DNA from 2 places in the Streptomyces thermoviolaceus genome. Region 2 is predicted to be linked to the other one. Evidence: riboswitches for the same ligand, from Rfam matches in the RefSeq annotation. Region 2 holds a riboswitch; the other holds the start of a gene.
The links. Region 2 has a riboswitch for glycine ahead of gcvP (aminomethyl-transferring glycine dehydrogenase). Riboswitches for the same ligand answer to the same signal wherever they lie in the genome.

Region 1: it holds a riboswitch for glycine, as region 2 does, so the genes downstream of both, gcvT (glycine cleavage system aminomethyltransferase GcvT) here and gcvP (aminomethyl-transferring glycine dehydrogenase) in region 2, are expected to answer to the same signal.

Annotation. Positions count from the first base shown of each region.
Region 1 covers NZ_CP109280.1:1,679,055-1,694,553, forward strand. Annotated here, with positions in the region: gene OG899_RS07280 (ABC transporter substrate-binding protein) at 1-174, opposite strand, end outside; gene OG899_RS07285 (ABC transporter permease) at 244-1,251, opposite strand; gene OG899_RS07290 (enhanced serine sensitivity protein SseB C-terminal domain-containing protein) at 1,594-2,349, opposite strand; gene OG899_RS07295 (enhanced serine sensitivity protein SseB) at 2,525-3,310, opposite strand; gene OG899_RS07300 (AAA family ATPase) at 3,350-4,051, opposite strand; glycine riboswitch at 4,224-4,335, shown strand; gene gcvT (glycine cleavage system aminomethyltransferase GcvT) at 4,498-5,625, shown strand; gene gcvH (glycine cleavage system protein GcvH) at 5,739-6,119, shown strand; gene glyA (serine hydroxymethyltransferase) at 6,134-7,402, shown strand; gene OG899_RS07320 (L-serine ammonia-lyase) at 7,502-8,869, shown strand; gene OG899_RS07325 (serine/threonine-protein kinase) at 8,997-10,163, shown strand; gene OG899_RS07330 (DEAD/DEAH box helicase) at 10,267-13,443, shown strand; gene OG899_RS07335 (hypothetical protein) at 13,440-15,499, shown strand, end outside.
Region 2 covers NZ_CP109280.1:5,257,286-5,272,784, reverse strand. Annotated here, with positions in the region: gene gcvP (aminomethyl-transferring glycine dehydrogenase) at 1-2,083, opposite strand, end outside; glycine riboswitch at 2,257-2,352, opposite strand; gene OG899_RS22975 (PRC-barrel domain-containing protein) at 2,463-2,840, shown strand; gene OG899_RS22970 (DNA polymerase IV) at 2,953-4,335, opposite strand; gene OG899_RS22965 (MerR family transcriptional regulator) at 4,415-5,098, opposite strand; gene OG899_RS22960 (bifunctional nuclease family protein) at 5,312-5,785, opposite strand; gene OG899_RS22955 (MerR family transcriptional regulator) at 5,870-6,607, opposite strand; gene OG899_RS22950 (FHA domain-containing protein) at 6,664-7,548, opposite strand; gene OG899_RS22945 (DUF881 domain-containing protein) at 7,679-8,551, opposite strand; gene OG899_RS22940 (small basic family protein) at 8,559-8,891, opposite strand; gene OG899_RS22935 (DUF881 domain-containing protein) at 8,888-9,823, opposite strand; gene OG899_RS22930 (mannose-1-phosphate guanyltransferase) at 10,000-12,495, opposite strand; gene OG899_RS22925 (CDP-alcohol phosphatidyltransferase family protein) at 12,612-13,220, opposite strand; rRNA gene rrf (5S ribosomal RNA) at 13,331-13,447, opposite strand; rRNA gene OG899_RS22915 (23S ribosomal RNA) at 13,523-15,499, opposite strand, start outside.

The DNA.
Region 1 (15,499 bases), 3.6 Mb from region 2:
CTTGACCAGCGAGGCCTGGGCGACCTTGTTGTTGGCCGCGTTGAAGCCGGCCGCGCCGTCGTCACCGCCGTCGTCCTTGCCGCCGCCGCACGCCGCCGTGGTCAGCAGCCCTGCGACCACGGCCGCAGCGGCCAAAGCCTGCCTGCGCCGCCCTGAGGTGCGTTGGGTAGTCACGTTGCGGATCCTCCGGAGTAGATGAGAGACCCCGTGCCGGTGCCACGGGTTGCTTGGGGGTACGGCGGTTCAGCGGGAGCCCTTCGGGTCGAGCGCGTCGCGCACGCCGTCGCCGAAGAGGTTGAAGGCAAGGACGGTGATGAAGATCGCCACACCGGGGACCACCATGTACATGGGGTCCGAGTCGTAGTAGTCGATCGCGGTCGAGAGCATCTGTCCCCAGGAGGCCGTGGGCGGTTTGACGCCCACGCCCAGGAAGCTGAGCGCCGCCTCGGTGAGGATGTTGGTGGGGATCATCATCGTCGTGTACACGATGATCGGCGCGACGAGGTTGGGCAGCAGCTCCTTGAACAGGATGTAGAAGCGGCCGGCGCCCAGCGAACGGGCCGCGTCCACGTACTCGCGCTCGCGCAGGCTGAGCGTCTGGCCGCGCACCACGCGGCCGATGTACGGCCAGCCGAAGAAGCCGATGACGACGATCATCAGCAGCACCCGCACGCTCGTCCCGGTCAGGCCGAGCAGCCGGTCGGGCATCACGGACACCAGCGCGATGATGAACAGCAGCTGCGGGAAGGCCAGCAGACCGTCCATGATGCGGCTGATCACGGCGTCCACCCAGCCGCCGAAGAAGCCGGCCAGGATGCCGAGGACGGTGCCGATGACCACCGCCACGACCGCGGACAGGAAGCCGACCAGCAGCGAGATCTGCGCGCCGTAGACGATGCGGGCGAAGATGTCGCGGCCGTTGACCGGTTCGACGCCGAGCAGGTGCTCGCCGCTGATGCCGCCGAGGGATCCGGTGGGGGTGCCGAACAGCGGGTCGATCAGGTCCTCGTGGTGCGTCTCCGGGTCCTGGCCGACCAGGTGCGCGATCACGGGTGCGAGCACCGCGACCAGGACGAGCACGAGCACGACGATCCCGCCCGTCAGGGCGAGCTTGTCCCGCTTCAGGCGCTCCCAGGCGATCCGTCCCAGCGAACGGCCCTGGACCGCCTTCGCACCGGTGGCCGCCACCGCCGCTTCGTCGGCCGCGCTCGGGGCCGCTTCCGCGGCCGGCTCGTGCAATGGTGCCGTCATCAGGCAGGGACCCCTCTCAACCGGCTGTCACCGGTTTGCACTTGCCGCAGTGGCGGCATGGTCAGTCCGTCGTACGAAGGGGCGCGGGCCCCTTGGAGCGGGAGTCTTCAACGCCACGGCGAGCCGGTGCCAGGGCTGTCGGCGAAAGGATGCCTAACCGTGATGCGCCCTGGGGAGATCCGTTATGCGGACAGTGGGTAACGCGGGGCGGACAAGGGCCAGTTGGGCTATCCGGGCGGGATGCGGACCAAAGCTCCCGCAGCTGCGCGCGTAGACCCGCGTCGCGTCAACTGCCCCCAGTGCGGGGCGAGTCGGGAGATATGGGCGGTCGTCGCTGTGCGCTCAGTACGCGGCGCCGGCCGGCGGGTAGCCGTAGCCGCCCGGCTGGTTCGGCGCGGCACCGGCGTGCGCCTGGCGGTCGTAGAACGGGCGGGCGTTGGCCCGCAGCCACATCGCGACCGGGTCGTAGTCGTCGGCCATCGCCACGGTGGACACCGGCAGTCCGTCGGGCAGGGCGCTCATGCAGGGCTGCATCATCGTCCGCACCGCCTCGACGGAAGGCTGCGAGGAGTCGTACAGGTCCAGGCCGATGGCCAGGTAGGGCGCGCCGATCGCAGGCTGCACCCAGGCCCGGCGCAGCGAACGGACCACCGGGGTGCGGTGCGCGTGCTGCGCGAGCAGGGCGTAGAAGTGCGACAGGTCCATGACCGGCTCCGACAGGCGCAGCGGACCGGCGGGCTGACGGTCCAGGCCGGTGGCGATACGGCGCAGATCCAGCCACGGGATGCCGACTCCGCCGCCCGGGGCGTGCGGATTGAGCCACAGCCCGTAGTGGCCGGGGTAGAGGACGCGGGCCGCGTCGAGTCCGTCGACCACCTCGTAGGAACGGTTCCAGCCGCTGGCCGACAGTTCCTGGGGCGAGGTGACGCAGGGGGCGTAGCCGTGGCCGTCGACCTCCATGCGCGCCCACTGGGCGTCGGGCGACCCGGCCTGCCCCTGCCACAGCAGCATCCAGACCTGGCCGGATGCGGGCGTGGCGAGGGCGCGCAGCAGCGCCTCGTAGGCGTCGTAGCGCCCGGGGGTCACCTGGCGCAGCATCTGCTCCACGTGCCCGGTCGCGGTGCCGCTTGCGCTGGCGCTCACTTGTACCGCCCCTCCATGCTCCAAGGTCTCGACCGAGCCGTGCGTCCAGCTTAGGCCCTGTTCGGACCGGCTCTGACTTCCCGTCGTGCTCGCGGGCCCGCCGGCAGGTGCGCCGGCGGGCGGTGGGTCGTCACCGGTCGTTCTGGTAGAACGGCCGGATCGTGTCCCTCATCCAGGTGGCGACCGGGTCGTCGGTCACGTCCAGCAGGACCAGGCTGACCGGCCACGCGACCGGGGCCTTGGCCAGGGCGCGGCCGAGGGCCTCCAGGGGCAGGGCCCGCAGATCGCCCTCCCACTGGGAGAGTTCGACGCCTATGTACAGCTGCGGGTCGTCCGTCTCGACAGCGGCCAGGCAGCGGCGGGCGGTGCGCACCACGCCGATGCCGTCGAACTCGGCGCCGGCGGCGGACAGGAAGTCCACCGGGTCGTCCTGCCAGTCGGGTTCGAAGAGGCGGACCCGGCCGCCGGTCCCGGGGCCGTCGAGTTCGGTGCGGTCCGCCCGGCACAGCTCGGCCACCGCCGCCGGGGGCAGCGGGATGCCGACCACGCCGTCGGGGTTGATCAGGATGCCGGCCTGCGGGGGCAGGCCGCGGGCGAACTCCACCGCGGGCGCGACCGCGAAGGACATGTGGGAGCCGGCGACCTGGCGGAACTGCTCCTCGGAGCTGAAGACGGGCACATACGCCTGACCGTCGATCTCCAGCGTGGGCAGATCGAGCGGGACGCTGTCGGGGCCGCCGCCGTTGGGCAGCGGCACCCACAGACTGCTGCGGGCGAGCACCTCGACGATCCGGCCGGCGGCCGACGGCACGCCCAGGGACGCGGACAGCACTTCCTCGAGCTCGTTGCCGGGCCAGCCGCCGTGCGGCTGCGGGTGCGCCTGTGCCGGGAAGTCCGGGAAGTCCGGGTAAGCCATCTCCACCGCCTGCTCAACAACTTTGCTGTGATCGAAAGGCTATCGGGTGATGCGACCGTGGCCGCCGGTGAACCCGATCCGCCGCAGTCCGTCCGCGCTGTGGCGGTCCAGGACGGTCACCGAACCGCAGCCCGCCGGCGGCTCGCCCGCCGCCACACCCCGCAGCAGCCGGGCGGTGGCACGGCGGTGGCGGCCGAAGGCGTAGCGGGACACCCCGCGGCCGCGCCGGCGCTGTCCGTCCAGGGCCTGCTCGGGGCTGACGTCCAGCACGATCAGGTGGAGCAGGGCGCCTCTGCGGCGGGCGGCCCGGCTCAGCCAGGCACGGACCCAGGACTGGGTGCCGCAGTCGTGCACGACGATCCCCTCCCCGGTGCGCAGGGCGCGACGCAGGCCCGCGTAGTGGGCGAGCCGGACCAGGGGGCGGTAGACGGCGTAGGGCAGGCGGCCGGCCAGGCGGGCGTCCCAGCGCTCCCGGGTGTCCTGGGAGTCGATCACCGGTCCGCGCACCGTGCGGCGCATCAGCGTGGACTTGCCGGCGCCGGGCAGGCCGGTGACCACCACCACGTCGCGCGGCCCGAACAGCAGGGCGCGGGGCCCGCGGCCGTCCCGGTCCCGCAGGTCGCGGACGACCGGTGCGGGGTGCCCGGCGCGCTCGCGGGCCGCGGGGCGGGGGACCACGGGAAGGGCCAGGCAGTGCGCGCGGCCCGTCGCGTACGCCGGCACGGTCCTGTTCGAGCTCATCGTCCCTCCCCTGGGCGGTGGGGGTCACCTGCCCATCGCGCGTAAAGAGAAGGTAATGGCGCGATGCTCACCGTCCCGTGCGCGTTCTGCCACAGCCCGGTCACAAAAGGGGGCGCTGCCACGATGCGGCCGGTCGTGCAATGATGTGCGCGCCAATTGCATACCGGCCGCTTGAATCCGCGCGGGAGAGTTCCCGGGAGCACGTCACCCGCACGTGTGCCCGGGGCGCCGAAGGAGCAAGTCCCTCCCTTGAATCTCTCAGGCACCGTTACCGCGCGGGCGAGGCACATCTGAAAAGCGGGCCGCTGCCGCAGTGGCTCCACCCAAGGTGCAAGCCGTGACGTCCGCCCGACGGCGGTCATGGCGAACCTCTCAGGTTCCGATGACAGATGGGGAGGACACCGATCCGTCCCGTCCTCGTCCCTCATGCCTGGGAGACCACCCCGATGAGCAGTTCCGACGCCCGTCCGCTCCGCCGTACCGCGCTGGACGCGGTGCACCGCTCGCTCGGTGCGACGATGACCGACTTCGCCGGCTGGGACATGCCGCTGCGCTACGGCTCCGAGCGCGAGGAGCACCTGGCCGTGCGGACGAAGGCCGGCCTGTTCGACCTGTCCCACATGGGCGAGATCACCGTGACCGGCCCGCAGGCCGCCGCCCTGCTGAACCACGCCCTGGTCGGCAACATCGCCTCGATCGCGGTCGGCCGCGCCCGCTACACCATGATCTGCCGGGCCGACGGCGGCATCCTGGACGACCTGATCGTCTACCGGACCGCCGAGACCGCCTTCCTGGTCGTCGCCAACGCCGCCAACGCCCAGGTGGTGCTGGACGCGCTGACCGAGCGGGCGGCCGGCTTCGACGCCGAGGTCCGCGACGACCGCGACGCCTACGCGCTGATCGCGATCCAGGGGCCCGCCTCCCCGGCCGTCCTCGCCTCCCTCACCGACGCCGACCTGGACGGCCTGAAGTACTACGCCGGGCTGCCCGGCACCGTCGCCGGTGTGCCCGCCCTGATCGCCCGCACCGGCTACACCGGCGAGGACGGCTTCGAGCTGTTCGTCGCGCCCGAGCACGCGGTGCGGCTGTGGCAGGCGCTGAGCGAGGCGGGCGAGAGCGCCGGCGTCGTCCCGTGCGGGCTGGCCTGCCGTGACACGCTGCGCCTGGAGGCCGGCATGCCGCTGTACGGGCACGAGCTGACCACCGAGCTGACCCCGTTCGACGCGGGGCTCGGCCGGGTGGTCAAGTTCGACAAGGAGGGCGACTTCGTCGGGCGCGAGGCGCTGCTGGCCGCCGCCGAGCGCGCCGAGAAGAACCCGCCGCGGGTCCTGGTCGGCCTGGTCGCCGAGGGCCGCCGGGTGCCGCGCGCCGGGTACCCGGTGGTCGCGGGCGGCGAGGTGATCGGCCAGGTGACCTCCGGTGCCCCCTCCCCCACCCTGGGCAAGCCGATCGCCATGGCGTACGTCGACGCCGCGTACGCCGCCCCGGGCACGCCGGGCGTCGGCGTGGACATCCGCGGCAGCCACGAGCCGTACCAGGTCGTGGCGCTGCCGTTCTACAAGCGGCAGAAGTAGCCGTCGGGCGCGCGTCGCCGCAGGCCCGGCGCGCGCGCCCGCCCCGCCGCCCGCCGGCGGCTCCCCTCAGCCCCTGTCATCAGCACGTGACCCGGTACAGGAGAATTCACACCATGAGCAACCCCCAGCACCTGCGGTACAGCAAGGAGCACGAGTGGCTGTCGCCCGCCGACGCGGACGGCGTCGCCACGGTCGGCATCACCGAGTTCGCGGCGAACGCGCTCGGCGACGTGGTCTACGCCCAGCTCCCCGACGTCGGCTCCACCGTGACCGCGGGCGAGACCTGCGGCGAGCTGGAGTCGACCAAGTCCGTCTCCGACCTGTACTCGCCGGTCACCGGTGAGGTCACCGAGATCAACCAGGACGTCGTCGACGACCCGTCGCTGGTGAACTCCGCCCCCTTCGAGGACGGCTGGCTGTTCAAGGTGCGGGTCGCCGAGGAGCCCACGGACCTGCTGACCGCCGACGAGTACACGGCCCAGAACGAGGGCTGAGGAGCGATCCCGGCATGACTGCCCTCAACACCCCGCTGCACGAGCTCGACCCGGAGATCGCCGCGGCCCTCGACGCGGAGCTGGTCCGCCAGCAGTCCACGCTGGAGATGATCGCCTCGGAGAACTTCGCGCCGCTCGCGGTGATGGAGGCCCAGGGCTCGGTCCTGACCAACAAGTACGCCGAGGGCTACCCGGGCCGCCGCTACTACGGCGGCTGCGAGCACGTCGACGTCGCCGAGCAGATCGCGATCGACCGGGTCAAGGACCTGTTCGGCGCCGCGTACGCCAACGTGCAGCCGCACTCCGGCGCCTCCGCCAACCAGGCGGCCCTGTTCGCCCTCGCCCAGCCCGGGGACACCGTCCTCGGCCTGGACCTGGCGCACGGCGGCCACCTCACCCACGGCATGCGCCTGAACTTCTCCGGCAAGCAGTTCCACGTGGTCGCCTACCACGTGGACGCCGCCACCGGCCTGGTCGACATGGCCGAGGTGGAGCGGCTCGCCAAGGAGCACCGCCCGAAGGTGATCATCGCCGGCTGGTCGGCGTACCCGCGGCAGCTGGACTTCGCCGCCTTCCGCCGGATCGCCGACGAGGTCGGCGCCTTCCTGTGGGTCGACATGGCCCACTTCGCCGGCCTGGTCGCGGCAGGCCTGCACCCCAACCCGGTGCCGTACGCGGACGTGGTGACCTCCACGACGCACAAGACCCTCGGCGGCCCGCGCGGCGGGATCATCCTGTCCCGCAGCACGGACTTCGCGAAGAAGCTGAACTCCTCGGTCTTCCCCGGTTTCCAGGGCGGCCCGCTGGAGCACGTGATCGCGGCGAAGGCGGTGGCCTTCAAGGTCGCGGCGTCCGAGGAGTTCGAGGAGCGCCAGCGCCGTACAGTGGAGGGCGCGAGGATCCTCGCCGAGCGCCTGACGGCCCCGGACGCCCGCGAGGCCGGCATCGCCGTGCTGACCGGCGGCACGGACGTGCACCTGGTCCTGGTGGACCTGCGCGCGTCCGCGCTGGACGGCCGGCAGGCCGAGGACCGGCTGCACGAGGTCGGCATCACCGTCAACCGCAACGCGGTCCCGAACGACCCGCGGCCCCCGATGGTGACCTCGGGTCTGCGGATCGGCACGCCCGCCCTGGCCACCCGCGGCTTCACGGCCGAGGACTTCGCCGAGGTCGCGGACGTGATCGCCGAGACGCTGAAGCCGTCCTACGACGCCGAGGCCCTCGCGGCCCGGGTGCGGGCCCTGGCCGACAAGCACCCGCTGTACCCGGGTCTGAACAAGTAAGTCATCTCTCCGGGCGCCGCGCACACCCTCCGGACACCCCGGTGTGTGCGCGGCGCACCGGCCGCCCCGCGCGGGCGTCTTCCCGTACAAGGAGTCACCGTGGCCATCTCGGTCTTCGACCTGTTCTCGATCGGCATCGGGCCGTCGAGCTCCCACACGGTCGGTCCGATGCGCGCGGCACGCATGTTCGCCCGCCGCCTGGACAAGGAGGGCCTGCTGTCCTCGGTGCACTCCGTCCGGGCCGAGCTGTACGGCTCGCTCGGGGCGACCGGCCACGGCCACGGCACCCCCAAGGCGGTGCTGCTCGGCCTGGAGGGCGCCTCCCCGCGCACCGTCGACGTGGAGCGGGCCGACGCCCGCGTGGAGGAGATCAAGAGCTCCGGCCGTCTGACCCTGCTGGGCGAGCGGGAGATCGGTTTCTCCTTCGACGACGACCTGGTGCTGCACCGCCGCAAGGCGCTCCCCTACCACGCCAACGGCATGTCCCTGTGGGCGTACGACGCCTCGGGCGACGAGCTGCTGGCCAAGACGTACTACTCGGTCGGCGGCGGCTTCGTCGTGGACGAGGAGGCGGTCGGCGCGGACCGGATCAAGCTGGACGACACCGTGCTGAAGTACCCCTTCCGCACCGGTGACGAGCTGCTGCGCCTGACCCGGGAGACGGGCCTGTCGATCTCCGCGCTGATGCTGGAGAACGAGCGGGCCTGGCGCACCGAGGAGGAGATCCGGGCCGGCCTGCTCGAGGTCTGGCAGGTGATGCGCGCATGCGTGCGGCGGGGCATGACCCGCGAGGGCATCCTGCCGGGCGGCCTGAAGGTCCGCCGCCGGGCCGCCGTCACCGCCCGCCAGCTGCGCGCCGAGGGCGACCCCGCCGCCCGCGCCATGGAGTGGATCACCCTGTACGCGATGGCGGTGAACGAGGAGAACGCGGCCGGCGGCCGGGTGGTGACCGCCCCCACCAACGGCGCGGCCGGCATCATCCCCGCCGTCCTGCACTACTACATCAACTTCGTCCCCGGCGCGGACGAGGACGGGGTGATCCGCTTCCTGCTCGCCGCCGGCGCCATCGGCATGCTGTTCAAGGAGAACGCCTCCATCTCCGGCGCCGAGGTGGGCTGCCAGGGCGAGGTCGGCTCCGCCTGCTCGATGGCGGCGGGCGCGCTCGCCGAGGTGCTGGGCGGCACACCGGAGCAGGTGGAGAACGCCGCCGAGATCGGCATGGAGCACAACCTGGGCCTGACCTGCGACCCGGTGGGCGGCCTGGTGCAGATCCCGTGCATCGAGCGCAACGGCATGGCCGCGGTCAAGGCCGTCACGGCCGCCCGCATGGCCCTGCGCGGCGACGGCTCCCACAAGGTCTCCCTGGACAAGGTCATCAAGACGATGAAGGAGACCGGCGCGGACATGTCGGTGAAGTACAAGGAGACGGCGCGGGGCGGACTCGCGGTGAACATCATCGAGTGCTGAGAGAACGCGTGCGTCCGGAAGGCCGAACACGCCGTAGGGTCACCCACTGGTATGACACTCGTACGACCACGATCAGTAAGTAGGCTGTAGCGGTCGCACAGTCGTTGCGGAAGTCTCGGGGGGTGTGGTGCACGGCGCGACTTCGCCGCTGCGAATCGGCCCGTATCTCGTCGAGCGGCGGCTCGGCGCCGGTGGAATGGGGGAGGTGTACCTCGCCTACTCCGTCGCGGGTGAACCGGTCGCCGTCAAAGTGATCCGCCCCGACCGCACGGATCCGCACACGCGTGCCCGTTTCGAGCGCGAGGCGACCATCGCGCGTACGATCTCGGGAACGGGCCGTGTGGCCCGCTTCATCGACGCGGATCCTTTCGCCGAGCAGCCGTGGCTGGCCATGGACTACGTCCCCGGGCGCCCGCTGTCCGACGTCGTGAATGATCGAGGTCCACTGTCCGCGCCCCTCGTGGCGAGCCTCGGCGCCCTTCTGGCCGAGGGGCTCGCCGCCGTCCACTCGGCAGGTCTGGTACACCGTGACCTGAAGGCGCAGAACGTCATCCTCGGTGACTTCGGACCCGTGATCATCGACTTCGGCCTCGGCGCCTTCATCGGGGCGTCCAAGGGGTCGCTGACGCAAGCCGGCTCGGTCATCGGCACGGTGCGCTGCATGCCGCCCGAGCAGGCCATGGGCGAGCTGGACGTGACGCAGGCCGCCGATGTGTACGGCCTGGGCACCGTACTTCTGTACGCCGCGACCGGGCACTACCCGTACGACGGCGCCCGGTGGGAGGCTGTCGCAGCGCAGGTGGTCAACCCGGAGGTCGGCCCTGATCTGTCCGGGCTGCCCGATGAACTGGTGCCCGTCGTGACGACCATGCTGGCGCACAGGGCGGACGACCGGCCCTCCCTGGAGGAGGTGACCCGGCAGTGTGTCGATCTGCTCCGTCTGCTGGGAACGAGTCCGGCCCGTGCCCGGCGCGCTCTGATCCAGGAGACGACGGCGACGGACCATCCGACGATGGTGCTGCCTCAGCCTGATGCGCGGATGTTGGACCGGCTCGACTCGCTGGAGCGGCAGCTGCGCGCAGAGTCGGAAACTCCGGCGGAGAGCGTTCCTGCCCCCGCGCCGGGCCTGGAATCGGCTGCGGGCGCGGCGTCCGGGCACGAGCCGGGGTCCAGGAGGAAAAGCCCGGACAAGCCCGCACCCCGGGGGGGCCGTCCTCCCGCTTCCCGCAGGGTCGCCGAGGAGCTGCGCGAGCGCTACGCGGCCAAGCCGACGCTCGCCTGGTCGAAGCGCTGATCCGCTCCCCCGTCCGCCAGCGACGGGGGCCTGGCGTTGACCACCCCGCGCCCCATACGTGCACACAGCACATCACCGATCACCGTCCACAGAGGAGCACCACGTGACCACGGCGATGCAGTCCGAGGTTCCTGAGGCGCGCGACGCCGGCGCGACGGAGTTCGCGTATCCGGCCGGCGCGAGGCCGGCCTTGGCTCCCGGTGCCCAGGTGCGCATCCGGGACGAGCAGTGGCTCGTGAAGTCCGTCGCGGAGTCCCGTGACGGGCTCATGGTCGAGGTCAGCGGGGTCTCGGCGTTCGTCCGTGGCACGGACGCGGTCTTCTACTCCGGCCTGGACCACATCGAAGTACTCGATCCGCGCAAGACCCGGCTCGTTCCCGACGACACCTCCAAGCACGCCAAAGCACGCCTCTATCTGGAGGCGGTCATCCGAAAGACTGCGCTGCCGCAGACCGAGCACGGCATCGCGCTCGCCGACTCCTTCCTCATGGACCGGCAGGAGCATCAGCTGCGTCCCGCCGAGCTGGCGCTGTCCATGCGGAACCCGCAGCCACGGCTGCTGATCGCCGACGTGGTCGGCCTGGGCAAGACCCTGGAGATCGGCATCACGCTCGCCGAGCTGATCCGGCGCGGGCGTGGCGAGCGCATCCTCGTGGTCACGCCCGCCCATGTGCTGGAGCAGTTCCAGCGCGAGCTGTGGACCCGCTTCTCCCTGCCGCTGGTGCGCCTGGACTCCACCGGTATCCAGCGCATCCAGCAGGAGATCCCTGCGGGCCGGAACCCCTTCGCCCACTTCAAACGAGTTGTCGTCTCCGTCGACACCCTCAAGTCGGCGACGTACGCCCACCACCTGGAGAACATCACCTGGGACGCGGTGGTCATCGACGAGGCACACAACCTTGTGAACAAGGGCACCCGGAACAACGCCCTCGCCCGCCGTCTCGCCGAGCAGACCGATGCGCTGATCCTGGCCTCCGCCACCCCGCACAACGGCGACGCCGAATCCTTCGCCGAGCTGATCCGGATGCTCGACCCGGCCGCGATCGCCGATCCCAAGAACTACAAGGTCGCCGACCTCGACCACCTCTACATCAGGCGGACCAAGACCGACCGCGAAGTACGCGACGGCCTCAAGGACAAACCGTGGGCCGAACGCGGTCCCTCGCTGCCGGTGCCCGCACACGCGACGCCGAAGGAAGTCGCCCTCCTCGAGAAGCTGGCGGGCGAGTGGACCCCCGGTGACCCGAACCGTGCGTCGGTCTGCGCCGACCCGCTGGTCGGCTACAACTTCCTCAAGGCGTTCCTCTCCTCCCATGTCGCTCTGCGGGAGTCCCTCGCCAGGCGCCGTGAGTACCTGAACAATCCGAAGAACGGCACCCCGAAAGGCGGCAAGGCCAAGACCACGGCGGACGACGACGCCCGCCGCGCCGCTCTCGCCGCCGAGAGCGAAGCCCTCGCCGAGCTGGAGGCGCTGGTTGCGGACTTCACCGACGAGGACTCCGCCAAGCTCGACACACTTGTACGCACGCTCAGGGACGACCTCGGTGTCGGACCGGCCTCTGAGCGGCGCGTCGTGATCTTCTCCGAGCGGGTCGACACGCTGAACTGGCTGGCCCAGGTGGTTCCGGCCCGCCTCGGCTTCAAGAAGAAGCACCAGGCCAAGCCCGACGAGGCGCGTCCGTGGAAGGCGTACGACGGCGCCGTTGAGGTCATGCACGGTGACATCACCAACGACCAGCAGCAGCAGGAGATCGTCGACCGCTTCGGCCGGCGTGAGGAACCGGTGCGGCTGCTCTTCACCGGAGACATCGCTTCCGAGGGCGTCAACCTGCATCATCAGTGCCACGATCTCATCCACTACGACCTGCCCTGGTCCCTCATCCGGATCGAGCAGCGCAATGGACGCATCGACCGCTACGGACAGGCGGTCAGCCCCGAGTTCCGTGCGCTCATCCTGACCGCCGACGTGCCCTGGCGTCGCGACGAGGAGAGCGGCGAGATGCTCACGCTCGACGACCGGCTCGTCGGCGCTCGTCTGCTGCGGCGTGAGGCCCAGGCACACGAGATCGAGACCGGCGAGGGCAGCGCCGAGGCTGTCACTGGCCTCTACAACGACAAGAAGGAAGAGGACCGTCTCACCCGAGACCTCATCAAGGGCGGTACCGTCGAACGTTCCCTCAAGCAGTCCCGGCAGGAGTCCGGCGGTGTCCTCGCCGGACTGCTCGCCGGTGCCAACGCCAGGCTGGCCGACCCGGCGGCTGCCCCGGCCACCGTCGGCAGGGCCCCGGTTCCCGAAGCGGACGTGCCCCATGTGTTCGCGAACACCAAAGCGTACTTTCAGGCCGCGGTGGAGCTCATCTACCCGGCGGCTGAGCGCGAGGCCCTGAACTGGAAGCCCGAGACGGCGGGTGGGCGCATCGAGTTCACTCCGCCCGACGATCTCCAGTACCGCCTCCGGGAACTGCCGAAGTCGTACCTGGAGCAGGAGAAGATCCTCACCACCCCCAAGCACGAGGGCACGCTGCGCATCACCTTCGACAAGAAGTACGCGGCGGAACGGCTCGAGGCCGCCCGCAACGCCAAGCAGGGCAAGACCGGCCACCCCACCTCCCAGTGGCCCAACGTTTCCTATGTCTCCGACATCCACCCCGTGCTCGACTGGGTGACGGACAAGGTTCTCGCCAAACTCCGCTACGACGAAGCGTTCGTCCTCGCCTACCGCCCCGATGTGGACAAGGCGAAACGGATCGACGCCGCCCTCCCCGCGGCACTCACCGGTCCGGTCTACCTCCTCCAGGGCATCTACTCCAACGCTGCGGGCAAGCCGACGGTCGTCGAGTGGATGGCCGTCACCGGCCTCGCGGAGGCCGCGCCCCGCGTATGGCGCATGGACTCGGCATTTCTCGCCGCCTGCGGCGTAGGCCCCGACATGCCCGGCCGTGACCGCCCCGTCAACCCCGACCTCCTTCAGGCGCTCGTCCCCGCGGCCGTCGACGCGGCCGAGACCCATCTGCGCGAGCGCCGCGCCGACTACGACAAGCAGGTCGATGCCTACCTGGCGCCCTACGAGAACCGTGTGCAGGTCTGGGAGCAGGGCGCCCTGATCGCCGTAGGCAACCAGGAGCGCCGGCGTCGGCAGGTGTACGACACAGCCGCACGCCGCCGCAACCTCGTACGCCGCCTGCGTACCGACGGCGACCCGATGCTGCGGGTCCTCGCCGTTCTCGAGCCCCTTCACATCACCGCGTCCACCGCGCAGGCCGAGGAGCCCGCACGATGAGCTACACCTACGACTCCTTCGCCAATCGCGGCGAATACCTCTCCGCCCACTACTTCAGCGAGGAGCTGGAGTACTCCCTCAAGAGGAACAAGGCGGGTGAGGAAGGTCTGTTCACCCTCTGGACCAGCCGCGAGACCGACCCGCACGACCCACGTCCCACCCCCCGCGAGCTGCTCCCCCGGCTTCGCGGTGAGTACCAAACCACCGTGCGCCCCTTCCTGGCCTCCCGCGCCCAGCGGGAGGAACCCGGCAGCACCTACGACGACCCGACGGGCGAGTGGGCCGAGCACCTCACCGCCTGGCACACCGCCGTGCTCAAGGCCCTCGGCTACGTCGGTGATCGGCCCGAGCCGATCACCGTGCACAACGCCGGCCGGGACTACGAGCTGCGGACCGCCTGGCACGGAGATGGCATCGTTGCCGTCGACTGCGGCTGGACCGCCACGCTCGACCACGCTCTCGACCCCGACAAGGCAGGGCGGCTCCTCCACCCCCTCAAGACCGCCGACGGTCTCCTCGAGGCAGGCGAGAAGCTGGCGAGCTGGCTCTTCCAGAGCGAACTGCACGAGCCCGGCGGCGACGCCCCTCGCTTCGTTCTGCTGCTCTGCGGCGGCGTCCTCGTCCTTGCCGACCGAAGCGCCTGGGCCGAGGGCCGCTACCTCGCCGTCAGCCTCGACACGGCTTTCGCCCGCAACGACACGGCGAAGGCCGGCGAACTCGCTCTGCTCGCCGCCCTCTTCTCCCACGACATGCTCGCGCCCCGTCCCGACGGCAAGGGCCGGCGCATCGACGACCTGCTCAAGGCGTCCCGCGACAACGCCGTCGGAGTCAACTCCGAGTTGCGCAAGGGACTCCAGCGCTCGGTCGAGATCATCGCCAACGAGGTCCTGGCCCGTCTGCGTGAGGCGGAGGTCGAGCCACGGGAGATCGAGGACCCCAAGCAGGGACCGTTCGCCAAGCAGCTCACCCGCGAATCGCTGCGCTACCTCTACCGCATTCTCTTCCTTCTGTACGCGGAGGCACGCCCCGAGCTGGGCATCCTGCCCGCCGAGGACTCCACGTACGAGGCCGGCTACTCGATCGCCCGGCTGCGCGAGTTGGTGGCGCGGGAACGAAAGCTGGCCGACGAGGAGAGCCGCAACGGCTTCCACTTGTACGCCTCACTGGACGTTCTGTTCAACAAGGTCAACTACGGCCACCGCCCGCACGGCACCGAACCGGACGACCACAAGCCCGCCGACGAGCGCAGCGAGCAACGCGGCCTGCGTTTCGAGGCGCTGCGCAGCGAGTTGTTCGACCCGAAGGCGATCACTCTCATCGGTCGACACGTCCTCGACCCGCGCTGGGACGAGGACGGGGACGAGGAGCCTCGGTGGCTCGACCTGCGCCTGCGCAATGAGGCCCTGCACCAGGTGCTGCGTCTGCTGACCATGAAGGAGGCCAGTCGGAAGGGACGGCAAGGCGGGTTCATTTCCTACCGCAACCTCGGCATCAACCAGCTCGGCGCGGTCTACGAGGGCCTGATGTCCTACACCGGCATCATCGCCGAGGAGGAACTGGCCGAGGTCGCCAAGCCCGGCGCGAAAAAGGGCGGCAAGCAGTACGGCGACCCGGAGAAGGGCTCCTGGCTCATCCCCGCGGACCGGCTGAAGGACTACCCGGAGAACACGCATGTCGTGTACTCCGCCCAGGATGCCGAACAGTACGGTCTGCGCGGCCCGAAGAAGTACGATCCGGGCACGTTCGTCTATCGCCTGGCCGGCCGTGACCGAGAGACGTCCGCCTCGTACTACACCCCCGAGTCCCTCACCAAGGTCACCGTCGAACTGGCTCTCAAACACCGCCTCGACCAGGAAAGGGACGCGGACGGCAACACGGTCCGGACACGGGCGAGCGAGCTGCTGCGCTACACGATCTGCGAGCCCGCCCTGGGATCCGGCGCGTTCCTCAACGAGGCGATCAACCAGGTCGCCGAGGAGTACCTCAAACGCCGCCAGGAGGAACTGGGCGTCAGCCTGGACACCTCGAAAGCCCTGGACGTCAAGCAGAAGGTGAA
Region 2 (15,499 bases):
GCTTGGCGAGGCCGACCAGCGCGTTGAGGTTGGCGCCGTCGACGTACACCTGCCCGCCGGCCTCGTGCACCTGGGCGCAGATGTCCGCGACGTGCTCCTCGAACACCCCGTGCGTGGACGGGTAGGTGATCATGAGGACCGCCAGCTCGTCGCGGTGCTTGTCGATCTTCGCCCGCAGGTCCTCGACGTCGATCTCGCCGTTCTCGGCGGTCTTGACGACGACGACCTTCATGCCGGCCATCACCGCGCTGGCGGCGTTGGTGCCGTGCGCGGAGGACGGGATGAGGCACACGGTGCGCTGCTCGTCGCCGTTGGCCCGGTGGTAGCCGCGCACGGCCAGCAGGCCGGCCAGCTCGCCCTGGGAGCCGGCGTTCGGCTGCAGGGAGACCTTGTCGTAGCCGGTGACCTCGGCGAGCCGGTCCTCCAGCTCACGGATGAGCGTGAGGTAGCCCTCGGCCTGCTCGGCGGGCGCGAAGGGGTGCAGCTGCCCGAACTCCGGCCAGGTGACCGGCTCCATCTCCGTGGTCGCGTTCAGCTTCATGGTGCAGGAGCCGAGCGGGATCATGCCGCGGTCCAGCGCGTAGTCGCGGTCGGCCAGCCTGCGCAGGTAGCGCAGCATCGCGGTCTCGGAGCGGTGCTGGTGGAAGACCGGGTGGGTCAGGTAGGCGTCGGTGCGCTCCAGCGTCGCGGGCAGGGCGTCCTCGGTGCTCGCGTCCAGCGCGTCGATGTCGCCCTCGGTGCCGAAGGCGGCCCAGACGGCCTGAAGGTGGGCGCGTCGGGTGGTCTCGTCGCAGGCGACGAGGACGTGGTCGGCGTCGACGAGGTGCAGGTTGACGCCCTTGTCGCGGGCGGCGGCGACGACCTCGGCGGCCCTGCCGGGCACCCGTGCGGTGACGGTGTCGAAGAAGGCGTCGTGCACGATCTCCACGCCGCCCGAGCGCAGGCCCGCGGCGAGGATCGCGGCGTAGCGGTGGGTGCGCCGGGCGATGTCCTTCAGGCCGTCGGGGCCGTGGTAGACGGCGTACATGCCGGCCATCACGGCGAGCAGCACCTGTGCGGTGCAGATGTTGCTGGTGGCCCGCTCGCGGCGGATGTGCTGCTCACGGGTCTGCAGCGCGAGCCGGTAGGCCTTGGCGCCGTCGGCGTCGACGGAGACGCCGACCAGACGGCCGGGCAGGTTGCGGGTGAACTCCTCGCGGACGGCCATGTAGCCGGCGTGCGGTCCGCCGAAGCCCATCGGCACGCCGAAGCGCTGGGTGGTGCCGACGGCGATGTCGGCGCCCAGCTCGCCGGGGGACTTCAGCAGGGTCAGGGCGAGCAGGTCGGCGGCGACGGTGACCACGGCGCCCAGCTCGTGCGCCTGGTCGATGACCGGCTTCAGGTCGCGCACCGCGCCGGAGGCGCCCGGGTACTGCAGCAGGACGCCGTTGATCTCGCGTTCGGCGATCTCGGCCGGGATGCCGTCGCCGAGGTCGGCGACGACGACCTCGACGCCGGTCGGTTCGGCGCGGGTGCGGACCACGGCGACGGTCTGCGGCAGGGTGTCCGCGTCGACGAGGAACAGGCCCTTCTTGTTCTTGCCGACGCGCCGGGACAGTGCCATCGCCTCCGCGGCCGCGGTGCCCTCGTCGAGCAGGGACGCTCCGGAGGTCGGCAGCCCGGTCAGGTCGGCGACCATGGTCTGGAAGTTCAGCAGGGCCTCGAGCCGGCCCTGGGAGATCTCCGGCTGGTACGGCGTGTAGGCCGTGTACCAGGCGGGGTTCTCCAGGACGTTGCGCAGGACGACGGGCGGGGTGAAGGTGCCGTAGTAGCCGAGGCCGATCATCGAGGTGAGGACCTGGTTGCGGCCGGCCAGCGCGCGCAGCTCGTCCAGCACCTCCGCCTCGGTGCGGGCGCCGGGCAGGTCGAGATCGTCGGCGCTCTTGATCACTTCGGGGACGGCGGCGGCGGTCAGCTCGTCGAGCGAGCCGTACCCGACCTGCGCGAGCATCTTGGCCCGGGCTTCCTGGTCGGGGCCGATGTGGCGGTGTTCGAAGGGCGTTCCCCGTTCGAGCTGCGAGAGGGGGATGCGCTGGGCGGTCATGCGGAGGCCTCCTGGTCTGACGCGACCTTCGAGGGACACCACGGCTCGGGTGTCCCGACGGCCTCCCCCTCTGTCATCGACCTGAGAGCTTCACCGGACTGCCCTAGGGCACCCGGTTTTCACCGTCGGTGAGAGCGGAAGCCGTCGACACCCGCTCTGCTTTCCAGAGTGACCTCGTCCGTGCGGTACAGGGGCCTGAGAGTTTCCGGGGAGGATTTGCTCCTTCGGCGCCTCCGGCGGTCGCCGGGGGACTCTCCCGCACGGGGTCAGCAGCCGCTGTCAGCGTACCAGCGGGCACGACGGCCGACTCGGGTGGCCGTTCGACGGATTCTGCCTTTTCGTTGTGCTGACGGATGAGGTGCGACCCAGTGGAGGATCCGTGCAGACCGACATCGATCCGCGCAGTCTGATCGGCCGGAAAGCCGTCGACCGCAACGGCCGCAAGATCGGTACCGTCGACGAGGTCTACCTCGACGACGCGACCGGCGAACCGGAGTGGGCGGCCATACGCACCGGGCTGTTCTCCCGCGACGCCTTCGTGCCGCTGGAACCGAGCGAACTGGTGGACGGCGTCCTGCGCATCCCCTTCGAGCGGACCCTGGTCCGGCAGGCCCCGGACCTCGGTGTCGGCCGCCACCTCTCCCCCGAGCAGGAGCTGCGGCTCTACCGCCACTACGGCCTCGACGTGTCCGCCCCCGAGCCGCTGCCGGACCGGGACTTCGGCAAGCTGGCGGGGTCGGGCTCGGAGGAGGCCTGACCCCGACCCGACCGGCTTCCGTCCACCCGAACGGAGCATCTGGCACCGCCCGGCGCCGTTCCCGGTCCGCCGGCGCCGGTGCCGGTGCCGATGTCGGGCACGGCGGGGGTCCTCAGGCCGCCGTTCCGCCTCGGAGCCCGGTGTCCCCCGGCGTGCCGGAGGGGCCCGGGCACACCAGCGGCAGCGGTTCGGCGGGCTGCAGGGCCGGGTCGTCGACCCGGAAGGTGCGCACCCGGCCCGGTGCCGAGTGCGGCGTCTCGAACCGGACGGTGACCCGGCCCAGGCCGCTGCCCTGCACCCAGCCGTGCCCGTACTCCTCGTGCCGCACGTCGTGGCCCGCGCGCCACTGCCGCTCGGCGGGTCCGGACGGCTCAGGGGCCGTCCCGTCCGCGGGCTCCTCGCCCGGCGAAGTCCGCTGCCCGCCGGCGGCCTGCGCGAACAGGTCCTCCTGCGTGTAGTCGGCGAGTCCGGTCACCCCCACCCCGAGCAGCCGTACGCCGCCCGTGGTGTCCACCGCGTCCAGCAGCCGGGCGGCCGCCTCGCGCACCACGGCGGGGTCGTCGGTGGGGCCGCGCAGGGTCTCGGACCGGGTCAGGGTGGAGAAGTCGTACCTCCGTACCTTCAGCACGATCGTGCGTCCCGACAGCCCGGCCGCGCGCAGCCGCGCGACGCAGCGGTCGGCGAGCCGGCGCACCTCCAGTCCCACCCGCAGCCGGTCGTGGATGTCGACGTCGTAGGTGTCCTCGACCGACACCGACTTCGCCTCCCGCTCGGCCACCACCGGCCGGTCGTCGCGGGCCAGCGCCATGGCGTACAGCGCGTGCCCGTGGGCCTTGCCCAGCAGCCGGACGAGTTCGTCCTCGCCGGCCTCGGCGAGTTCCCCGACGGTGTGGATGCCGGCCCGGCGCAGATGGTTCTGGGTGGCCGGGCCGACGCCCGGCAGGGCCCGCACCGGCATCGGCGCGAGCAGGTCGCGTTCGGTGCCGGGCGGGATGAGGACCAGTCCGTCGGGTTTGGCCTGCTCCGAGGCGATCTTGGCGAGCATCTTGGAGGCCGCGAGGCCCACCGAGCCGGTCAGTCCGGTGACGGCCCGGATGTCGGCGCGCAGCTTTCTGCCCACCCGTTCGGCCGCATCCGCGTCCCGGGCGGCGCCGCCGGCCTCCAGGTCCACGTACGCCTCGTCCAGGCTGAGTGGTTCCACCAGCGGTGACAGGGTCCGCAGCAGCCCCATCACCTGCTCGCTGATGGAGCGGTAGAAGCCGAAGCGCGGCACCAGGTAGGCGGCGTGCGGTGCCAGTCGCCGCGCCTGGGCCATCGGCATCGCCGAGTGGACGCCGAAGGCGCGTGCCTCGTACGACGCGGTCGACACCACCCCGCGCGGTCCGAGCCCGCCGACGACGACGGCCTTGCCGCGCAGGCTCGGCTTGGACGCCTGCTCCGCCTGGGCGAAGAAGGCATCCATGTCGAGATGCAGGATCGTCGGTGTGGTCCTCACGTCTTCGATGCTGCACCACACCACTGACACCGCCCGGGCGCCGGGAGGGCCGCGACAGGGGCGGGCCGGGCGGGTGTGGTCAGACGGCCCGGTTGCGGCGCCGGGCCAGCTCGTCGCCCGGGTTGTGGCCGATCAGGGTCTCGCCGGTGTCGATGCGCTCGCCGTGCAGCTGGGACAGCGCGCTCTCCACGTCGCGCCACACCACGCCGACGGCGATCCCGAACACGCCCTGGCCGCCCTGGAGCAGGGCGTGCACCTCGTCGGGCGAAGTGCATTCGTAGACGGTGGCGCCGTCGCTCATCAGCGTCATGCGCTCCAGGTCGCGGAATCCACGCTCACGCAGGTGCTGGACGGCGGTCCGGATGTTCTGCAGGGACACACCGGTGTCCAGGAACCGCTTGACGATCTTCAGGACGACGACGTCCCGGAAGCTGTACAGACGCTGCGTGCCGGAGCCGTAGGCGGGCCGCACGCTCGGCTCGACGAGCCCGGTGCGGGCCCAGTAGTCCAGTTGCCGGTAGGTGATGCCGGCCGCCGCGCAGGCCGTCGGGCCCCGGTAGCCGATCTGGTCGGACCCCACAGTCGCCGCCCCGGTGCTGCTGCTCGGGGCGGGCAGGGGCCGCAGCGGAGAGTGATCGGCCGCCCCGCCCTGCTTCGGGTATCCCGTGGAGCGGAGCCGGGAGCCCGGGGATGAGTACGCGCCGTTCTTTCCGACACCGCGTCCGGGAACGCCCCCAGCCGTACCGTCGCCGCTGCTTCTCACGCCGACCTCCGTCCTTGACCTGCCTCCTCGACGGTAGGCAGTCACCGGGGGTGCGTCAACGATCGCCACACTCGGCACGCCGAGTGATAATCACCCTACGAGTGGTTTCTCGTGCCTCACCGCGGGGAAAGGCTAGCCGAATGCCGTCCGGGGGCCGGACGGGTCCCCCCGGTCACCGCCTGTGACCGTGCGGCCGGCGGCGGCCCCCGGCGGTCACTGGTTGCTGGTGCCGAAGTCCTCCGGCGAGATCTGGTCGAGGAATTCGCGGAACTTCTCCACTTCGTCCTCCTGCTCGTCGGGGATGGCGATGCCCGCGTCGTCGAGGACCGTCTCACTGCCGTAGATCGGCGTGCCGGTGCGCAGGGCCAGCGCTATGGCGTCGGACGGCCGCGCGCTCACCTCGACTCCGCTGGCGAAGACCAGCTCCGCGTAGAAGACGCCTTCCCGCAGATCCGTGATCCGTACTTCGGTCAGTTCCTGGCCGACGGCCTCCAGCACGTCCTTGAACAGGTCGTGGGTCAGCGGTCGCGCAGGGGCCATCCCCTGCTGGGCGAAGGCGATCGCCGTCGCCTCCCCCGGTCCGATCCAGATGGGGAGGTACCGATCGCCTCCCACTTCACGCAGCAGCACGATCGGTTGGTTGGAGGGCATCTCGACCCGGACACCTACGACATCGAGCTCGTTCACACAGCAACCCTAGGCCGATGCCGGGACGTTTGGGTAGTCGGGCCGGGACCGGGACGGCGATCCGGTCGCACGGACGCCGCCTGCTCAGGGCAGCCGCACCCCGAGGGCGCTCTGCACCAGCGCGGAGTGCAGCTTCAGGGTCAGCGCCGCCAGCTCCTTGGCCCGGGCCTCGGCATGCGCCCTGGTCTGCGGATTGCGGTGCCGCCTGAGCGGCGCCACGACCTGCTCGACCAGCCCGGCCTCCCGGTCCGCGGCGGCCTTCATCAGCCGCAGGTGCCTCGGCTCGATGCCGAAGCCGCCCAGGGCCCGCACCAGCGAGGCCACGGTGACCGCATCGGCGTCGTAGGCGCCGTCCTCCATCGGGGTGAGCAGCCCCCAGGACTCCCACTCCTCCAGCTCGCCTTCCGCGATCTCCGCGGCCTCGAGCAGCTCGTCCCGCCCGATCCGGGCCCCCGGGGGTGCCCCCGAGGGCGCCGGCAGCGGCTCGCCGTCGCGCTGCCGGCCCAGGACCGGCAGCTGGACGGCCTCGCCGCGCTCGACGGCGTCCAGGTACTCGCGGATGACCTTCAGCGGCAGGTAGTGGTCCCGCTGCATCCGCAGCACCCGGCCGAGCCGCTCGACGTCCTCGGCGCTGAACTTGCGGTACCCCGCCGGGGTCCGCCGCGGCTCGACGAGCCCCTCCGACTCCAGGAAACGGATCTTGGAGATGGTGACCTCGGGGAACTCCTCGCGCAGCACGTTCAGCACGGTGCCGATGCTCATCAGCTCGCCGTCCGCGGCGGTGGCGCCGTTGCCGACGCCACCGCTCGGTGTTCGAAGCATGGACCTTCCCTGGGGTCTGGCCGGATGGAGGACAGGCCGGCCGGGCACCGGCAGGTTCAGTAGCCCTGCCGGCTCGCGAAGAAGACCAGCCGGTACTTGCCGATCTGCACCTCGTCACCGTTGGACAGGGCGACCTCGTCGATCTGCTCCCGGTTGACGTAGGTGCCGTTCAGGCTGCCGACGTCGGCCACCTTGAACACGCCGTCCGGACCGCGACGGAACTCCACGTGGCGACGCGAGACCGTCACGTCGTCCAGGAAGATGTCGCTCTCCGGATGACGCCCCGCCGTGGTCACCTCGCCGTCCAGCAGGAAGCGGCTGCCGGAGTTCGGGCCGCGGCGCACCACCAGCAGCGCGGATCCGGCCGGCAGCGCCTCCACTGCGGCCAGGGCCTCCGGCGAGAGCATCGGCGTCTGGCCGGTGCTCTCCGAGTCGTAGGCCTCCAGGCCGGAGATGGAGATCGTCGACGTCGTCTCCGACGCACGCTCCGGCACGGCACCGGGCCGCAGCGGCGCACCGCAGTGGGAGCAGAAGCGGCTGTCCTCCGCGTTGTGGTGCGCACACCGCGAACAGACCAGGGCGGACATGGACGGATCCTCCTGCCGCGGCTGCCCCGCCGGGGCGGGTGACGCGTACGGGTCGGTGGCAAGCCCTCCACCCGTGCGTGAGGTTGACGGTTGGCCGAAACCTATGCCGCCGGCCTGGGCAGGGTCAACAGACGCCGCGCCCGGTGTGCCGGAATTGCCTCCGGCCGGCCCCGGGACCTGGTCGCGGAAGAGCGGACGCTGGCCTTCCGCATCGGGCTGGGCGCGGTGGCGGGCGGTCGCGTTGCCGCCGTCCTCTCGCGCGCTCTTGCCGAACAACTTCGCAAACAACTTCACGGGCGATTCCCCTTGACCGAAACAGACCCGCCCGTGGGGCAGGACGAACCCTGACTGCATAGGCCGGTCGAACCGGACATCCTCACAACGTCCGTGTCCACCGGACAGTTTCCATCACGCACCGTCGAGCCGGTGCGCCGACCCCCCGCAACCTCATGCCCTCGCCGGACGGTCGTCATGCGCCCCCGGGTCACCGGGCGGACGACCGAGCGTAGTCAGGCTGCTCCGCCGCTCGCAAGGCGTCCACGACGATCTTGTCCGACCGCTCGATGCTCACGGTGGCCTGCTCCTTCTCCAGCGTCTGCACCACGCCTCCAGGGATGTTGAGCGCCGGTTCCAGGTCCTGCGGTTTGCCGATGACCTTGAAACGATACGGCGCTTCGATCTTGTTCCCGTCGACGTCCACGTTCTTGCCGGAGTCCGTCAGGTACGTGTTCGCGACCACGCGTACCCCGTTGACCTGGATGGCTTCCGCTCCGGCCGCGCGCAGCTCCTGTATCGCGTCGAGCAGCATGTCCGCCTGGACCGTCCCCTTCGTGTCCTCGATCGTCATGGTGATGCCGGGTCCCTGCGCGGCCACCGTGCCTGCCAGCACGCCGAGTTGCCTCTCCTTCTCGAGCGTCTGCTTCCGGGCCTCCTCGGCCTGGTCGGAGCTGTTCTCCAGCTCCTGGCGCTGTTTTTCGAGACCCTGCTTCTCGTCCTCAAGACGCTGTGTGCGGTCGTCCAGTTCATCGAGGATCCGCACAAGATCCTCCTGACGGGCGCCCCGCAGCGCGCTGCTGCTGTCACTGGTGGAGGCGACCTGCACCGCCAGACCGAAGCCCAGGCCGAACAGCAGCAGGGCGACGACGAGTTGATTGCGCGTGAAGCGCGGCGGCCACAGCCCCTGGACCAGGCGCTGCCGACCGGTCGGCTCGGGCTGCGGGTCCTCGCCGGCCCCGACGGCCTCCTCGGGTGCCCGTCCGGGCACCTCCGGGGGCAGTTCCCTGCGCAGCCTGTTGTCGCGGTGGTCGGGCGGGGTGGGCACCGGCTGGGCGCCGGGCAGTTCCTTCGCGTCGCTCATCGTTCTCTCACGCCCGGAAGACGTGCCGCCGGATGGCCGCGGCGTTGGAGAAGATACGGATGCCGAGCACGACCACGACGCCGGTGGACAGCTGGGCTCCGACTCCCAGCTTGTCGCCCAGGAACACGATCAGCGCGGCGACGACCACGTTCGACAGGAACGACACCACGAACACCTTGTCGTCGAAGATGCCGTCGAGCATGGCCCGCAACCCGCCGAAGACGGCGTCCAGCGCCGCCACGACGGCGATCGGCAGGTACGGCTCGACGACCGCTGGAACCTCGGGCCGGACCAACAGTCCGGCCACGACTCCCACGATGAGGCCCAGTACGGCGATCACGATGTGCCCTTCTCAGTCTTCTGTGCGTTCGGCTGTGCGGACGTCCCGGCCGGCTGTGCGGTGCGCAAGATCACAGTCGGTGCGGCGGGCAGTTTCAGGTCGTTCTCCACGGAGATCGCGGTACGGATGCCGTAGTCGTCCTGGAGCGCGTGCAGGTACAGCCCGTCGGCACTGTTCTGGAACCGGCTGCTCAGCCGCTGCCCGTCCCCCACCGCGAGCACCGTGTACGGCGGCACCAGCGGCCTGTTGTCGACCAGTATGGCGTCTCCCGCGGCCCTGATCGCCGACAGGGCGGTCAGCCGCTGCCCGTTGATGGCGATCGCCTCGGCCCCGGACTGCCACAGTCCGTTGACGACCCGCTGCATGTCCCGGTCGCGCACCCGGCCGGTGTCGGAGAACCCGGACGAGATCCGGGGATCCCCGTCACCGCCGGTGGAGGCCTCCTTGGCATCGTCGACGACGAGTTTGACGCCCGGCCCGTGCACGGCCGTGGCGCCCGACAGGACGCCCACGAGGTCGGCGCCCGCGTCGTCGCCGCTGTGGCTCAGGGCCTGGCGCTGCCGCGCGCCGACGTCCGCGCGGAGCGCGTCGACACTGCGCTGCAGCTTGTCCGCCGAGGCCGTCTCCCGGTCGATGCGGTCGATCAGTTCCTGACGCTCCTTGGCGACCACGGGAGCCGCCTCACGTGCCTGTGCGGCCCCCAGGGTCACGACCGCGGCGGCCAGCACCAGACCGCCGGCCAGCACCAGCCGTGCGCGCAGGGTCTTCGGCAGGCCGCGCCCGCCGGGGTCCTTCTTCCGTGCGGCTGCCTCGGCGTAGCCGTCGTCGAGGCTGTGATCCATCACGTTGGTGATCAACGACATGGAGGCGTCCGGACGGGAAGGCCGCGCGGGGGTACGCCGATCGAGGGGTTGCTGCGGCATGCCGCACATCGTCGCACGTGCCCGGCCGGTCCATCGAACGGCCCCACCGGCGTGCCGGACAGGCCCGTTGCAGGGGCACTTGTCCGGCACGTGCGTGCTGTCCGTCCGGTCACCGGGTGCCGTCCGCACGGACGGCCGGCGCACGGGCACCGTCCCGCGCGCCGGCCGTCACCGCTCGGTCCGGGTCAGCGTCCGGCGCTGTCGACCACCGCGGACCACTCGTCGAGCAGCGCCTGGGCGGAGGCGTCGTCCGGCCCCTCGGCCCACAGGTGCGTGACCGCCTCGGCCGGGTCCGGCAGCACCATGACCCAGCGGCCGTCGCTCTCGACGACCCGCACACCGTCGGTGGTGTCGACGTGCCGGTCGCCGGCCGCCTCCACCACGGTGCGCATCACCAGGCCCTTGACCGCCCACGGCGTGGCCAGGTCCTTCTTCAGGACGTGGGCGCGCGGGATCCGGGCGTCGATCTGACTGAGCGTGAGCTGGGTGCGGGCCACCAGCCCGATGAGCCGGACGAAGGCCGCCGTGCCGTCGTAGACGCTGCTGAACTCGGGGACGATGAACCCGCCCTTGCCGTCGCCGCCGAAGATCGTGCCCTCCTGACGGCCGACCCGCGTCAGGTCGTCCGGCGAGGTGGTCGTCCACTCGACCTGGGTGCCGTGGTAGGCGGCCACCTGTTCGGCGATCCGCGTGGTGGTCACCGGCAGCGCCACCCGGCCGCTGCGCCGTTCCGCCGCGACCAGGTCGAGCATGACCAGCAGCGCCCGGTCGTCCTCGATGATGCGGCCCTTCTCGTCGACCAGCGACAGCCGCTCGCCGACGGGGTCGAACCGCACACCGAAGGCGGCCCCGGAGGACGCGACGATCTCGCCGAGCCGCACCAGGCCCTTGCGGCGCATCTCCTCGGTCTCCGTCGGCCGGGACTCGTCCAGGCCGGGGTTGATGGTCAGGGAGTCGACGCCGAGCTTGCCCAGCAGGCTCGGCAGGACGAGGCCGGCGCTGCCGTTGGAGGCGTCCACGACGACCTTCAGCCCCGACTCGGCGATCCCGGTGGTGTCGACGTTGCGCAGCAGCGAACCGGTGTAGGAGTCGAAGACGCTGGAGGGGAAGTGCAGGTCGCCGATCTCGCCGGGGAACGCCCGCCGGTACTCCTGGCGGGCGAAGACCCGGTCCAGTTTGCGCTGCCCGGCCTGGGACAGGTCGGCGCCCTGCCCGTCGAAGAACATGATGTCCACCGAGTCCGGCACACCGGGCGTCGTGCGGATCATGATGCCGCCGGCGCTGCCGCGCGCGGTCTGTTCGCGGGCGACGGGCAACGGCACGTTCTCCAGGTCGCGGACGTCGATGGCGCTGGCCTGGAGCGCGGAGATGACGGCACGCTTCAGGGCGCGGGCGCCCCGGGAGTGGTCGCGGGCGGTGGTGACGGTGGCGCCCTTCTTCAGGGTCGTCGCGTAGGCACCGGCGAGGCGTACGGCGAGCTCCGGGGTGATCTCCACGTTGAGGATGCCGGAGACACCACGGGCGCCGAACAGGTGGGCCTGGCCGCGCGATTCCCAGATGACGGAGGTGTTGACGAAGGCACCGGCCTCGATCGTCTTGAACGGGTAGACCCGCACATTGCCCTGCACGATCGATTCTTCACCGATGAGGCATTCGTCGCCGATGACGGCGCCGTCCTCGATGCGTGCGGCACGCATGATGTCGGTGTTCTTGCCGACGACGCAGCCGCGCAGGTTGCTGTGCTGGCCGATGTAGACGTTGTCGTGGACGACGGCCTTGTGCAGGAAGGCGCCGCTCTTGACGACGACGTTGGAGCCGATGACCGTGTGCTCGCGGATCTCTGCGCCGGCCTCCACCTTGGCGTAGTCGCCGATGTAGACAGGCCCGCGCAGCACGGCGTCGGGGTGCACCTCCGCTCCCTCCGCGACCCAGACGCCGGGCGAGATCTCGAAGCCGTCGAGCTGGACGTCGACCTTGCCCTCCAGCACGTCGGCCTGCGCCTTCACATAGCTTTCGTGGGTGCCGACGTCCTCCCAGTAGCCCTCGGCGACATAGCCGTAGATGGGCTTGCCTTCCTTCATCAGCTTCGGGAAGACGTCGCCGGACCAGTCGACGGGGACGTCGGGCTCGACGTAGTCGAAGATCTCCGGCTCCATCACATAGATGCCCGTGTTGACGGTGTCGGAGAAGACCTGTCCCCAGGTCGGCTTTTCCAGGAAGCGTTCGACCTTGCCTTCTTCATCGACGATGGTGATACCGAATTCCAGAGGGTTGGGCACCCGGGTGAGGCACACCGTCACCATGGCGCCTTTTTCCTTGTGGAACCGGATGAGATCGGTGAGGTCGAAGTCGGTCAGCGCATCGCCGGAGATCACCAGGAAGGCATCGTCTTTCAGCGCCTCTTCGGCGTTCTTGACGCTTCCGGCGGTACCGAGTGGCTTCTCCTCGTTGGCATAGGTCAGTTCCATGCCGAGTTCTTCGCCGTCACCGAAGTAGTTCTTGACAAGCGACGCGAGGAACTGCACTGTGACGACGGTCTCGTTGAGCCCATGCCTTTTGAGCAGCCGCAGCACATGCTCCATGATCGGCCGGTTGGCCACTGGCAGCAGCGGCTTCGGCATGCTCGAGGTCATCGGACGAAGGCGCGTGCCTTCTCCTCCGGCCATCACGACGGCCTTCATGTCGGAAGCGTCCTCCTCCAAGAGACGACGATCTAGCCGACGTCACCCGTCCCGATTGTCCCGCACTTTTTCGAGGCGAGCCATCGGAGCCCGTCACGGCTGCTGGAATGGCGAGTTCAGTCGGCCATGGCGTCCGCACGGACCAGGCGGCGGACTTGAACCACGTAGAGGACTCCTGCCCACCAATAGAGCGTCGTACCCCATCCGGCGAACGCCCATCCGAAAATAGCAGCGAGTGACGGGATCCATCCACTTCCGTCACTGAGCAACAGCAGGGGGAAGGCGTACATGAGGCTGAAGGTCGCGGCCTTGCCGAGGAAGTTGACCTGGGGCGGCGGGTAGCCGTGGCGGCGGAGCACGCCGACGGCCACGAGAAGCATCAATTCCCGGGCCAGGAGGACCGCGGTCAGCCAGATCGGCAGGATGTCGCGCCAGGTCAGCCCGACGAGGGTGGACAGGACGTAGAGGCGGTCCGCCGCGGGGTCGAGCAGCCGGCCCAGGCTGCTGATCTGGTTCCACCGGCGGGCCAGCTTGCCGTCCAGATAGTCGCTGACGCCGCTCAGGGCGAGCACCAGCAGCGCCCAGCCGTCGCTCTCGGGGCCGCCGAACTCAGGCCTGAGAATCAGCCACAGGAAGAGGGGCACGCCGACGAGCCGTGCCATGCTGAGGATGTTGGGGACGGTGAGGACCCGGTCTGTCTGGATCCGGGTCTCCTGGACCTCCACCCGGGAGCCTCCTGGAGGAATGGGACGACATTGCCTCCTGACCTTACCGCAACGTAAAAAAGCTCTGGCTCCCGGGCTGTTCTTGCCCAGGAGCCAGAGCTCCAAAAATAGTCCGGCGGCGTCCTACTCTCCCACAGGGTCCCCCCTGCAGTACCATCGGCGCTGTAAGGCTTAGCTTCCGGGTTCGGAATGTAACCGGGCGTTTCCCCTACGCTATGACCACCGAAACACTATGAAACAATCAACCAACCAGCCATCGGCTGTTCATTGCTTCAGAACCAACACAGTGAACGCGAGCACCTGAGGACAAGCCCTCGGCCTATTAGTACCGGTCACCTCCACCAGTCACCTGGCTTCCAGATCCGGCCTATCAACCCAGTCATCTACTGGGAGCCTTACCCCATCAAGTGGGTGGGAGCCCTCATCTCGAAGCAGGCTTCCCGCTTAGATGCTTTCAGCGGTTATCCCTCCCGAACGTAGCCAACCAGCCATGCCCTTGGCAGAACAACTGGCACACCAGAGGTTCGTCCGTCCCGGTCCTCTCGTACTAGGGACAGCCCTTCTCAAGACTCCTACGCGCACAGCGGATAGGGACCGAACTGTCTCACGACGTTCTAAACCCAGCTCGCGTACCGCTTTAATGGGCGAACAGCCCAACCCTTGGGACCGACTCCAGCCCCAGGATGCGACGAGCCGACATCGAGGTGCCAAACCATCCCGTCGATATGGACTCTTGGGGAAGATCAGCCTGTTATCCCCGGGGTACCTTTTATCCGTTGAGCGACGGCGCTTCCACAAGCCACCGCCGGATCACTAGTCCCGACTTTCGTCCCTGCTCGACCCGTCGGTCTCACAGTCAAGCTCCCTTGTGCACTTACACTCAACACCTGATTGCCAACCAGGCTGAGGGAACCTTTGGGCGCCTCCGTTACCCTTTAGGAGGCAACCGCCCCAGTTAAACTACCCATCAGACACTGTCCCTGATCCGGATCACGGACCCAGGTTAGACATCCAGCACGACCAGACTGGTATTTCAACGACGACTCCACCCGAACTGGCGTCCAGGCTTCACAGTCTCCCAGCTATCCTACACAAGCCGAACCGAACACCAATATCAAACTGTAGTAAAGGTCCCGGGGTCTTTCCGTCCTGCTGCGCGAAACGAGCATCTTTACTCGTAGTGCAATTTCACCGGGCCTATGGTTGAGACAGTCGAGAAGTCGTTACGCCATTCGTGCAGGTCGGAACTTACCCGACAAGGAATTTCGCTACCTTAGGATGGTTATAGTTACCACCGCCGTTTACTGGCGCTTAAGTTCTCAGCTTCGCCGGCCCGAAAGCCAGCTAACCGGTCCCCTTAACGTTCCAGCACCGGGCAGGCGTCAGTCCGTATACATCGCCTTACGGCTTCGCACGGACCTGTGTTTTTAGTAAACAGTCGCTTCTCGCTGGTCTCTGCGGCCAACCCCAGCTCCGAGCGCAAGGCCCACCACCAGGACTGGCCCCCCTTCTCCCGAAGTTACGGGGGCATTTTGCCGAGTTCCTTAACCATAGTTCACCCGAACGCCTCGGTATTCTCTACCTGACCACCTGAGTCGGTTTAGGGTACGGGCCGCCATGAAACTCGCTAGAGGCTTTTCTCGACAGCATAGGATCATCCACTTCACCACAATCGGCTCGGCATCAGGTCTCAGACTCAATGGCATGCGGATTTACCTACACACCGTCCTACACCCTTACCCCGGGACAACCACCGCCCGGGATGGACTACCTTCCTGCGTCACCCCATCACTCACCTACTACCAGCTCGGGCCACCGGCTCCACCACTCCCACCAACAGCAAAGCTGAAGACGGGCGGCTTCACGGGCTTAGCATCACTGGATTCGATGTCGGGCGCTTCACAGCGGGTACCGGAATATCAACCGGTTATCCATCGACTACGCCTGTCGGCCTCGCCTTAGGTCCCGACTTACCCTGGGCAGATCAGCTTGACCCAGGAACCCTTGGTCAATCGGCGCACACGTTTCTCACGTGTGAATCGCTACTCATGCCTGCATTCTCACTCGTCAACCGTCCACAACTCGCTTCCACGGCTGCTTCACCCGGCAGACGACGCTCCCCTACCCAACCCAGCGGGCGTTAACCCACATGCTGGATTGACACGACTTCGGCGGTACGCTTGAGCCCCGCTACATTGTCGGCGCGGAATCACTAGACCAGTGAGCTATTACGCACTCTTTCAAGGATGGCTGCTTCTAAGCCAACCTCCTGGTTGTCT